One region of the Mesorhizobium sp. M1342 genome, then DNA from elsewhere that is predicted to be linked to it. Evidence: predicted binding sites of a transcription regulator. Region 1 holds the regulator's gene; the other holds the start of a gene.
What was found. The regulator PhoB, encoded in region 1, activates phosphate uptake and scavenging genes when phosphate is short. The targets are predictions, from matches to a motif close to TGTCATNNANCTGTCAT.

Region 1 (4,330 bases):
GGTCTTTCCGGTGGCCAGCAGCAGCGTCTGTGCATTGCACGCGCCATCGCCGTGTCACCCGAGGTGATCCTGATGGACGAACCGTGTTCGGCGCTCGACCCGATCGCCACCGCTCGCGTCGAGGAACTGATCGACGAACTGCGTCAGAACTATACCATCGTCATCGTCACCCATTCGATGCAGCAGGCAGCGCGCGTGTCGCAGCGCACCGCGATGTTCCATCTAGGCTATCTGGTCGAGGAGGGCGCCACCGACAAGATGTTCACCACCCCCGACGACAAACGCACCCAGGACTACATCACCGGCCGGTTCGGCTGAGCTCAGGCATACGAGGGACGAAGATCATGGGTGAACATACCGTCGCATCTTTCGATGAGGATCTGGAGCAGATCAGCCAGCTGATCCGCGACATGGGCGATCTCGCCCGCTCGATGGTCAGTGGCTCGACCAGGGCTTTGCTCAATTCGGACAATGCGCTGGCGCAGCGCGTGGTTTCCGATGATGCCATCATGGATGCACGCCAGCGCGAGCTGGACGATCGCGCCATCACGCTGATCGCCAAGCGCCAGCCAATGGCCAACGATCTGCGTGCGGTGGTCGGTTCGATCCGCATGGCCGGCGACCTTGAGCGCATCGGCGACCTTGCCAAGAACATCGCCAAGCGCGTCGGCACTGTCGGGCTGAGTGTCACGCCGCACGACCTTTCGCATTCGATCGACGCGATGGCGCAACTGGTGCTGATCCAGGTGCAGGGGGTCGTCGACGAGTACGCCGCCGCCGACCCGGCAGCGCTTGCCACGCTCAGAAACAATGACGAACGCATCGACGTCAAATACACCTCGGTGTTCCGCGAGCTGCTGACCTACATGATGGAAGATCCCCGCAACATCACGGCGTGCACGCACCTGTTGTTCTGCGCCAAGAACCTCGAGCGGATCGGCGACCACGTGACCAACATCGCCGAAAATGCCTACTATGTTTTGACCGGCACGCAGCTGCCAGCCAATCGTCCGAAGCAGGACGAGACGGCAATGTCCGCGCCAGCGGCATAACAGGGGTGACCAGCCGATGATCGCACCACGCATCATGGTGGTGGAGGATGAGGAGCCGCTAGGCGTGCTGCTCCGCTACAATCTTGAATCCGAAGGTTACCAGGTCGAGGTGGTGACGCGCGGCGACGAGGCCGAAATCCGGCTGCAGGAGAACGTTCCCGACCTTCTCGTGCTCGACTGGATGGTGCCGGCGGTTTCCGGCATCGAACTCTGCCGGCGCCTGCGAATGCGCCCAGAGACCGAGCGGCTGCCGATCATCATGCTGACCGCGCGAGGCGAGGAAAGCGACCGCGTGCGCGGCCTGTCGACCGGCGCCGACGACTATCTGGTCAAGCCCTTCTCGACGCCGGAGTTCATGGCCAGGGTCAAGGCGCTGCTGCGCCGGGCCAAGCCGGAAGTGCTGTCCAGCGTGCTGAAGGTCGGCGACATCGTGCTCGATCGCGAGTCGCACCGGGTCTATCGCAAGAAGAGCGAGATCCGGCTCGGGCCGACCGAATTCCGCCTGCTCGAATTCATGATGCGCCACCCCGGCCGCGTGTTCTCGCGCAGCCAGCTGCTCGACAATGTCTGGGGCGAGACGATTTACATCGACGAACGCACTGTCGACGTGCACGTCGGCCGGCTGCGCAAGGCGGTCAACAACGGCCGCATGCCTGATGTCATCCGCACCATCCGTGGGGCGGGTTACGCGATCAGGGAAGACTAGGTGGCTGTTCCGTCCCGATAGATCGGGAAAACTCGATTAGCACGCGGTCGCCAACAGCCGGTGGAATGTTGCACTCGTCTCATGGATGGGGAGCGAGCACGTGACGCCAGGAGCGGTCATCCTCATCAGGTTTCGAATGACTGCATTTGGGCCAAAGCGACAGGCAGCTTCTGGCGTTCCCCGATCTCCCAAACTCTCTATTGGGGCCCGGCTGGCCGCAGGAAGCACGGCGAATTACTTGGTACGTCGCCATCTTGCCCGCAGACTCCGACCAGAAAGCCACGCAAGAATGACTTTGAGTTAATTTAGATATACGTTCGTCGGATGACGCGTATTCTGCAGAAATATACAATTTTAATAAATTACTTCAAATTATTGCGAGTCCTCTCCTCTTTATTCATTGCTCGTCTGTCGATTGCTCAACGCGATCTCGGATCTAATGACGATTCTGTGGAACGATCTCGTTCTTTGCAGCGTTGCTTGGAAGCGGTCGCCGGACCTTTGACCAGGTCGGGCACCATTGGGAAGGATTTCTGATGAGCACGGTCTTAAATGCCAAGGGCATCCCTCTTGCCTACACCGGCGCTTCCACTCATTGGTTCTCGGCCACCGGGTCTGGACCGGAACTGCATGGCACCTCCGGCAACGACTCCTTCTGGGGAGACACCGGCGTCACTGTCACGATCTACGGTGGCGCCGGCGACGACTACTATCATCTCTATTCCACCAACAATAAGGTGGTCGAGGATCCTGGGGCAGGGATCGACACGATCGACACATGGATGAGCTACAAGCTCCCCGACAATTTCGAGAACCTCGTCGTTACCGGCACCAACCGATTTGCGTTCGGAAATGCGGTGGACAACATCATCAAGGGCGGGTCGGGTCACCAGACGCTGGATGGCGGCAAGGGAAATGATGTCCTGATCGGCGGCGATGGCGCCGATACTTTCGCCATCTCCAAAGGTAATGGAAGCGATCTTATCTTCGACTTCGGTGCGACCGATGCGGTCCGGCTTGACGGCTACGACTTCACTTCGTTCGATGCCGTCCGTTCACAGATGGTCCAGGTGGAATCGAACGTGATGCTGAACCTCGGATCCGACGAGATCCTGGTGTTCAAGAATACGACCATCGACAAGCTGCAGCCCACCCAGTTCGAACTTCCGATCGACAAGTCCGCAATGACGCTGTCCTTCTCCGACGATTTCAACACGCTGAGCCTTCGGGACGGGCAGGACGGCACCTGGAATTCCAATTTCTGGTGGGGAGCGCCGAACGGCAGCACGTTGAGCAGCAATGGTGAGTTGCAGTGGTATATCGACGCCAATTATGGCCCGACGAGTTCGGTCCATCCGTTCAGCGTTGAGAACGGCGTCCTCACCATCACCGCCGCGCAGGCGCCGGAGGACATCAAGCCTCTGATCAACAACTACGAATACACCTCGGGGATCCTGACGACCCACGACACCTTCTCGCAAACCTACGGCTATTTCGAAATGCGGGCGGATCCTCCTGAAACAGCCGGAGCCTGGCCGGCGTTCTGGCTGCTTCCGGAGGACGGCTCGTGGCCGCCGGAGCTGGACGTTGTCGAAACGCGTGGCCAGGACCCGAACACGCTCTACATGACGGCGCATTCCAATGAGACGGGAGCGCACACGAAGGTTTCTTCAACGGTGAACGTTGCGGATACCGACGGTTTCCACACCTATGGCCTGCTCTGGACGAAGGATGAGCTTGTCTGGACCTATGATGGTGTAAAGGTCGCTCAAGCAGCGACGCCGGCCGACATGCACGATCCCATGTATATGCTGGCCAATCTCGCGGTGGGCGGCATTGCCGGCCAGCCTCCTGACCATCTGGCTACGCCAGCGGAGATGAAGATCGACTACATCCGCGCCTATACGCTGGACGACCTGCAGCACCACCCCTTGGACATCGCCGGCGACCATTCGGTCTAAGCGACGCCCTTATGTTGGGGCCATGAGCCGTTAGGAGCGCGGGAATGATTGCACGGTCTGATCTGCGGGCAGTCTTGAGGCGCGCCATCGCCGATGTCGGTGTTTTTTCGTTCCTCATCAACATCCTGCTATTGGTGATCCCCCTTTATCTCTTGCAGATCTATGACCGCGTCCTGCCTTCCTCCAGCGTCGAGACGCTTCTTTACCTCTCTGCTATCGCGGTTCTCGCACTCGCCTTTCTCGGTCTCCTCGATGCGGTCCGCTCCGTTTACACGCAGCGCGTTGCAGCCATTGTCGACAACAGACTGGGCGCGAGGACATTCGCCGTCTCGCTGGAGGCTAAGTACGCCGGGGGAGCAGCCCTGCCTCCACTGCGCGACCTTGCCTCGGTATGCGCCTTCATCAGGTCACGTGGCGCGGCGGTCTTGTTCGACCTGCCGTTTGCTCCGTTCTTCCTCGCCCTGCTGTACCTCATCCATCCTTTGCTGTTCTGGCTTACGCTGGCGGGATCTGGTCTGTTGCTTGCGCTGGTCGTGGCAAATCAGTTTGCCATCGGCAAGAATGATGCCTTGTCGGCGGAACGCTCGGCTGTTGCCAGCCTGTCGGAGCAG
Region 2 (4,330 bases), on a different contig from region 1:
GATAATCCGCCACTTGCGTGCGCTTGCCGATGCGGGTCAGAAAAGCCTTGATCTGTGCGCGCGGCTCGCCGGGATGAGCGGCGACCGCCTCGTCGAAACGCTCCCAATATTCAAGATCGTACTGCCTGAGATAGGAGGCGGCCAGTTCATCCTTGGACGGAAAGCTGCGATAGAGGCTGGGCTTGGTGACGCCGGCACGTTTGACGATCTCGTCGACGCCTATCGCCCTGATGCCGCGCCGGTAGAACAGGTCATAGGCCACATCGAGGATCTTCTTGGCTGCTTTCGGCGGCGCCGACGCATGACCGTCGCTGATGGTCAGATCAATATTTTTGTCCGTTGGCATCGTGTGGCTCGATTGACAATGTTACCGATCGGTACGTATACATACTCCACCTGCAACGTACCGGTCAGTAACATGATAGCTCAATCCCGCCCATTTGGCCAGCGCTACGCTTTCGTCGTGGTCGGCGTCATCTTCCTTAGCCTGCTGGTCGCGGCCGGTCTGCGGTCCGCTCCCTCTGTCATGATGCTGCCGCTGGAGACCAGTTTCGGCTGGCGGCGCGACATCATCTCGCTGGCCGCAGGTGTCGGCATCCTGCTTTACGGCCTGACGGGGCCATTTGCCGCGGCCCTGATGGAGCGCATCGGGCTGCGCCGCACATTGCTGGCCTCGCTGGTGGTGATGTCGGGCTCCACGGCGCTCAGCTTGCTGATGACCAAGCCGTGGCATTTGTTCATCACTTGGGGCGTGTTCTCGGGCATTGGTTCCGGCGCTGTCGCCAGCGTGCTCGGCGCGACCATCGTCAACCGCTGGTTCAAGACCAATCGCGGCCTTGTCATGGGATTGATGTCGGCTTCCAGCGCCTCGGGCATGCTGGTGTTCCTGCCGCTGATCGCCGCTCTGGCGCAGTCGGGCGGCTGGCAGCCGGTTGTCATCGCGGTCGCGATCGCGACCGCTGCCCTGATACCGCTGGTCTGGCTGCTGGTGCCGGAGCGGCCGGCATCGATCGGCATGGTGCGCTACGGCGCCGAGGCTGACGACGTGCCGCCCACTCCGCCTGCGTCACAGGGCAATTTTCTTGCGCATACGTTCTCGACGCTGCGCCGTGCCGCCGGCACGCGGGTGTTCTGGTATCTGTTCGCCACCTTCTTCGTCTGCGGCTTCACCACCAACGGGCTGGTCGGCACGCATCTTATCGCGTTCTGCGGCGACATGGGCATCGGCGAAGTGCAGGCCGCCGGTCTGCTGTCGATGATGGGCATTTTCGACCTGATCGGCACGACGTTGTCGGGCTGGCTCACCGACCGCTTCGATCCGCGTAAGCTGCTCGGCGTCTATTATGGCATTCGTGGCCTGTCGCTGATCTATCTGCCCTATTCCGGCTTCTCGGCGACCAGCTTGATCATCTTCGCTGTGCTCTATGGTCTCGACTGGATCGCCACCGTGCCGCCGACGCTGCGGCTCGCCAACGAGGCGTTCGGCGACCGCAGCGGGCCGATCGTGTTCGGCTGGATCGTCGCCGGGCACCAGATCGGTGCGGCCGCTGCCGCCGCCTTTGGCGGCACCATGCGCGAGTTGCAGGGCAATTACGAACTGGCGTTCCTGATCGCCGGCATGACGGCAATCGCCGCCGCCTGTATCTCGCTGCTGATCAACACCAGCAAGCCGGCGTTCGATCCGGAGCCGCAAGCGGCTTAGGGAGAGGCGCTACCGGCCAAGCTGCAATCTCCCCCCTCGTGGGGGAGATCGGCAGCTTTGCCGTCCGCGCAAACGCCCACCCGCCTGTTAATCGTCAGAAAACCTTCATCATCCCGATATGCGCCTGAAACATTGACGCTGGATTTTGGTGGCACCGTTCAAGCCATCCAGGAGACAGCCATGAACAAGCTTTCGATGACCCGCCGCGCTTTTGTCACTTCCGCCGGCGCCGTTGGCCTGGCCGGCGTTTCCAGCCTGGCGCTGCCCTACTATTCGCGTGCCAATCAGCGGCCTTCCTTCACCCATGGCGTTCAGTCCGGCGATGTCGACGCAACCAGCGGCATGGTGTGGACGCGCACCGATCGCCCGTCGCGCGTCATGTTCGAAGTGTCGTCAACGGAGAATTTCGCCAATGCGACACGCCTGGCGCCGCTCGATACGTCGCCGGCCAGCGATTACACGGTCAAGCGGCTGCTCACCGACCTCGCTTCCGATCAGGATATCTTCTACCGCATGACATCGGCCGATCTCGCCGACATCAACGCCGTTTCGGAGCCGATCACCGGCCGTTTCAGGACGGCGCCAGCCTCGAAGCGCGACATCCGCTTTGCCTGGTCCGGCGACACCGCCGGCCAGGGCTGGGGCATCGACGAGACCGGCATGAAGACCTACGCCACGATCGGCAAGCACACGCCCGACTTCTTCCTGCATTCGGGCGACACCATCTATGCCGACGGCGCCATGAAGGACGAGGTCGACCTGCCCGGCGGCGGCAAGTGGAAGAACGTCGTGCTGATCGACGGCAAGCGCAAAGTCGCCGAGACGCTGGATGAATACCGGGACCAGTGGAAATACAACATGATGGACAGGAACGTGCTCGGCCTGAGCGCCATCTGCCCGACTTTCTACCAGTGGGACGACCATGAAGTGCTGAACAACTGGTCGGATTCCAAGGATCTCAGCGCCGACAGCCGCTACACGGAAAAATCCATCCACGTGCTGGCGGCCCGCGCGGCGCGGGCTTTCCACGAGATGACGACGATCCGCTACGAACCTTCCGAGCCCGGCCGCGTCTATCGCAAGATCGCTTATGGGCCGCTGCTCGACGTGTTCTTCCTCGACATGCGCTCCTATCGCGGCCCCAATGGTCCCGACATGCAGGATGAGATGACGCCGCAATCGCGCATGCTCGGCGAACAGCAGACGAAATGGCTGAAGCGCGAACTGGCGAATTCGAAGGCGACCTGGAAAATCATCGCCGCCGACATGCCGCTCGGCCTCATCGTGTGGGACGACGGCGCCAAGAAGGTCGGCGCCGAGGCGGTCAGCAATGGCGACAATGGCTTGCCAAAAGGGCGCGAGCTCGAGATCGCCGACCTGCTGCGCTTCATAAAGAATGCCGGCATCAGCAACACCGTCTGGCTCACCGCCGACGTGCATTACACGGCCGCGCATTATTACAACCCGGACAAGGCGCAGTTCCAGGAGTTCAATCCGTTCTGGGAATTCGTCTCAGGTCCGATCCATGCCGGCACGTTCGGTCCCAACGATTTCGACATGACGTTCGGTCCGGAGCTGAAGTTCATCAAGGCGCCGACCGCCGAACAGGGACAGAACCTGCCGCCCTCGGCCGGTCTGCAATTCTTCGGGCTGGTCGATATCTCAGGCGCCAGCGAGCAGATGACGGTGCGGCTGATGGATCGCGACGACAACGAACTCTACAAGGTGACGCTCGACCCGGTCCGCTCGGCATAAGCGCGCTTTCCCCTCCCCCTTGTGGGGAGGGTCGGCGCGGCGGCTTCGCAAAGCGAAGCTGGCAAGACGGGGCGGGAAGCGCCGACTAGTCCGGGTAGCAGACCATGGGGATATTCGGCCAGATGGCGCTGTCGCAGTTGGCGGTGTCCTGCCGCTGCTTGAAAGCGGCGCTGACCGGGCCGGTCACCATCGGGTCGACGCCGTCTGGTGCGTCGGCGAAAATCTGCTCGGCCGACTGTGCCTCCGACGGCAAGGCAGGCCGTGATTCCTTCATCGTCGCCGCCGACTGCGCGGCGTTGGCGGCCAGCAGGACGGCGAAGGCAACGGACGCGATGAGCGGCCAGAATCGGTTGAGTTTATCGGTCATGACGTTTGAACTGCCCGGGCCCCAAAGGGTTCCCGCCTTGGTTAACAAAATCATCTCACACGCAGATGCTTAAGATTTGATGAGTATTTGGTGACGCTCCTCCTCTTTCGCAACTGCGAAAAACCCTGTATGAGCCGCGCAACCGAAAGAGGCAGCGCCTTTTGGCCTGCTGCCTGCAACGCTTCCGAGACCAGAACATGAAAATCCGTAATATCGCGATCATCGCGCACGTCGACCATGGAAAGACCACCCTGGTCGACCAGCTTTTGAAGCAGTCCGGCTCCTTCCGAGACAATCAGCGCGTCGCCGAGCGCGCCATGGATTCCAACGACCTCGAAAAGGAACGCGGCATCACCATCCTGGCCAAGGCGACTTCGGTCGACTGGAAGGATACCCGCATCAACATCGTCGACACCCCCGGCCACGCCGATTTTGGCGGTGAGGTCGAACGCATCCTGTCGATGGTGGACTCAGCCATCGTGCTGGTCGACGCAGCCGAAGGGCCG

Region 2: a site for PhoB is predicted at 1,795-1,811, ahead of NKH06_RS27065 (alkaline phosphatase D family protein). Genes of this name have one in related genera too.

The regions. Positions count from the first base shown of each region.
Region 1 covers NZ_JAMYLI010000024.1:28,410-32,739, forward strand. Annotated here, with positions in the region: gene pstB (phosphate ABC transporter ATP-binding protein PstB) at 1-318, shown strand, start outside; gene phoU (phosphate signaling complex protein PhoU) at 345-1,052, shown strand; gene phoB (phosphate regulon transcriptional regulator PhoB) at 1,069-1,758, shown strand; gene eglC (endo-1,3-1,4-beta-glycanase EglC) at 2,295-3,719, shown strand; gene NKH06_RS23335 (type I secretion system permease/ATPase) at 3,764-4,330, shown strand, end outside.
Region 2 covers NZ_JAMYLI010000033.1:15,289-19,618, reverse strand. Annotated here, with positions in the region: gene NKH06_RS27075 (TetR/AcrR family transcriptional regulator) at 1-346, opposite strand, end outside; gene NKH06_RS27070 (MFS transporter) at 419-1,702, shown strand; gene NKH06_RS27065 (alkaline phosphatase D family protein) at 1,883-3,457, shown strand; gene NKH06_RS27060 (hypothetical protein) at 3,543-3,824, opposite strand; gene typA (translational GTPase TypA) at 4,022-4,330, shown strand, end outside.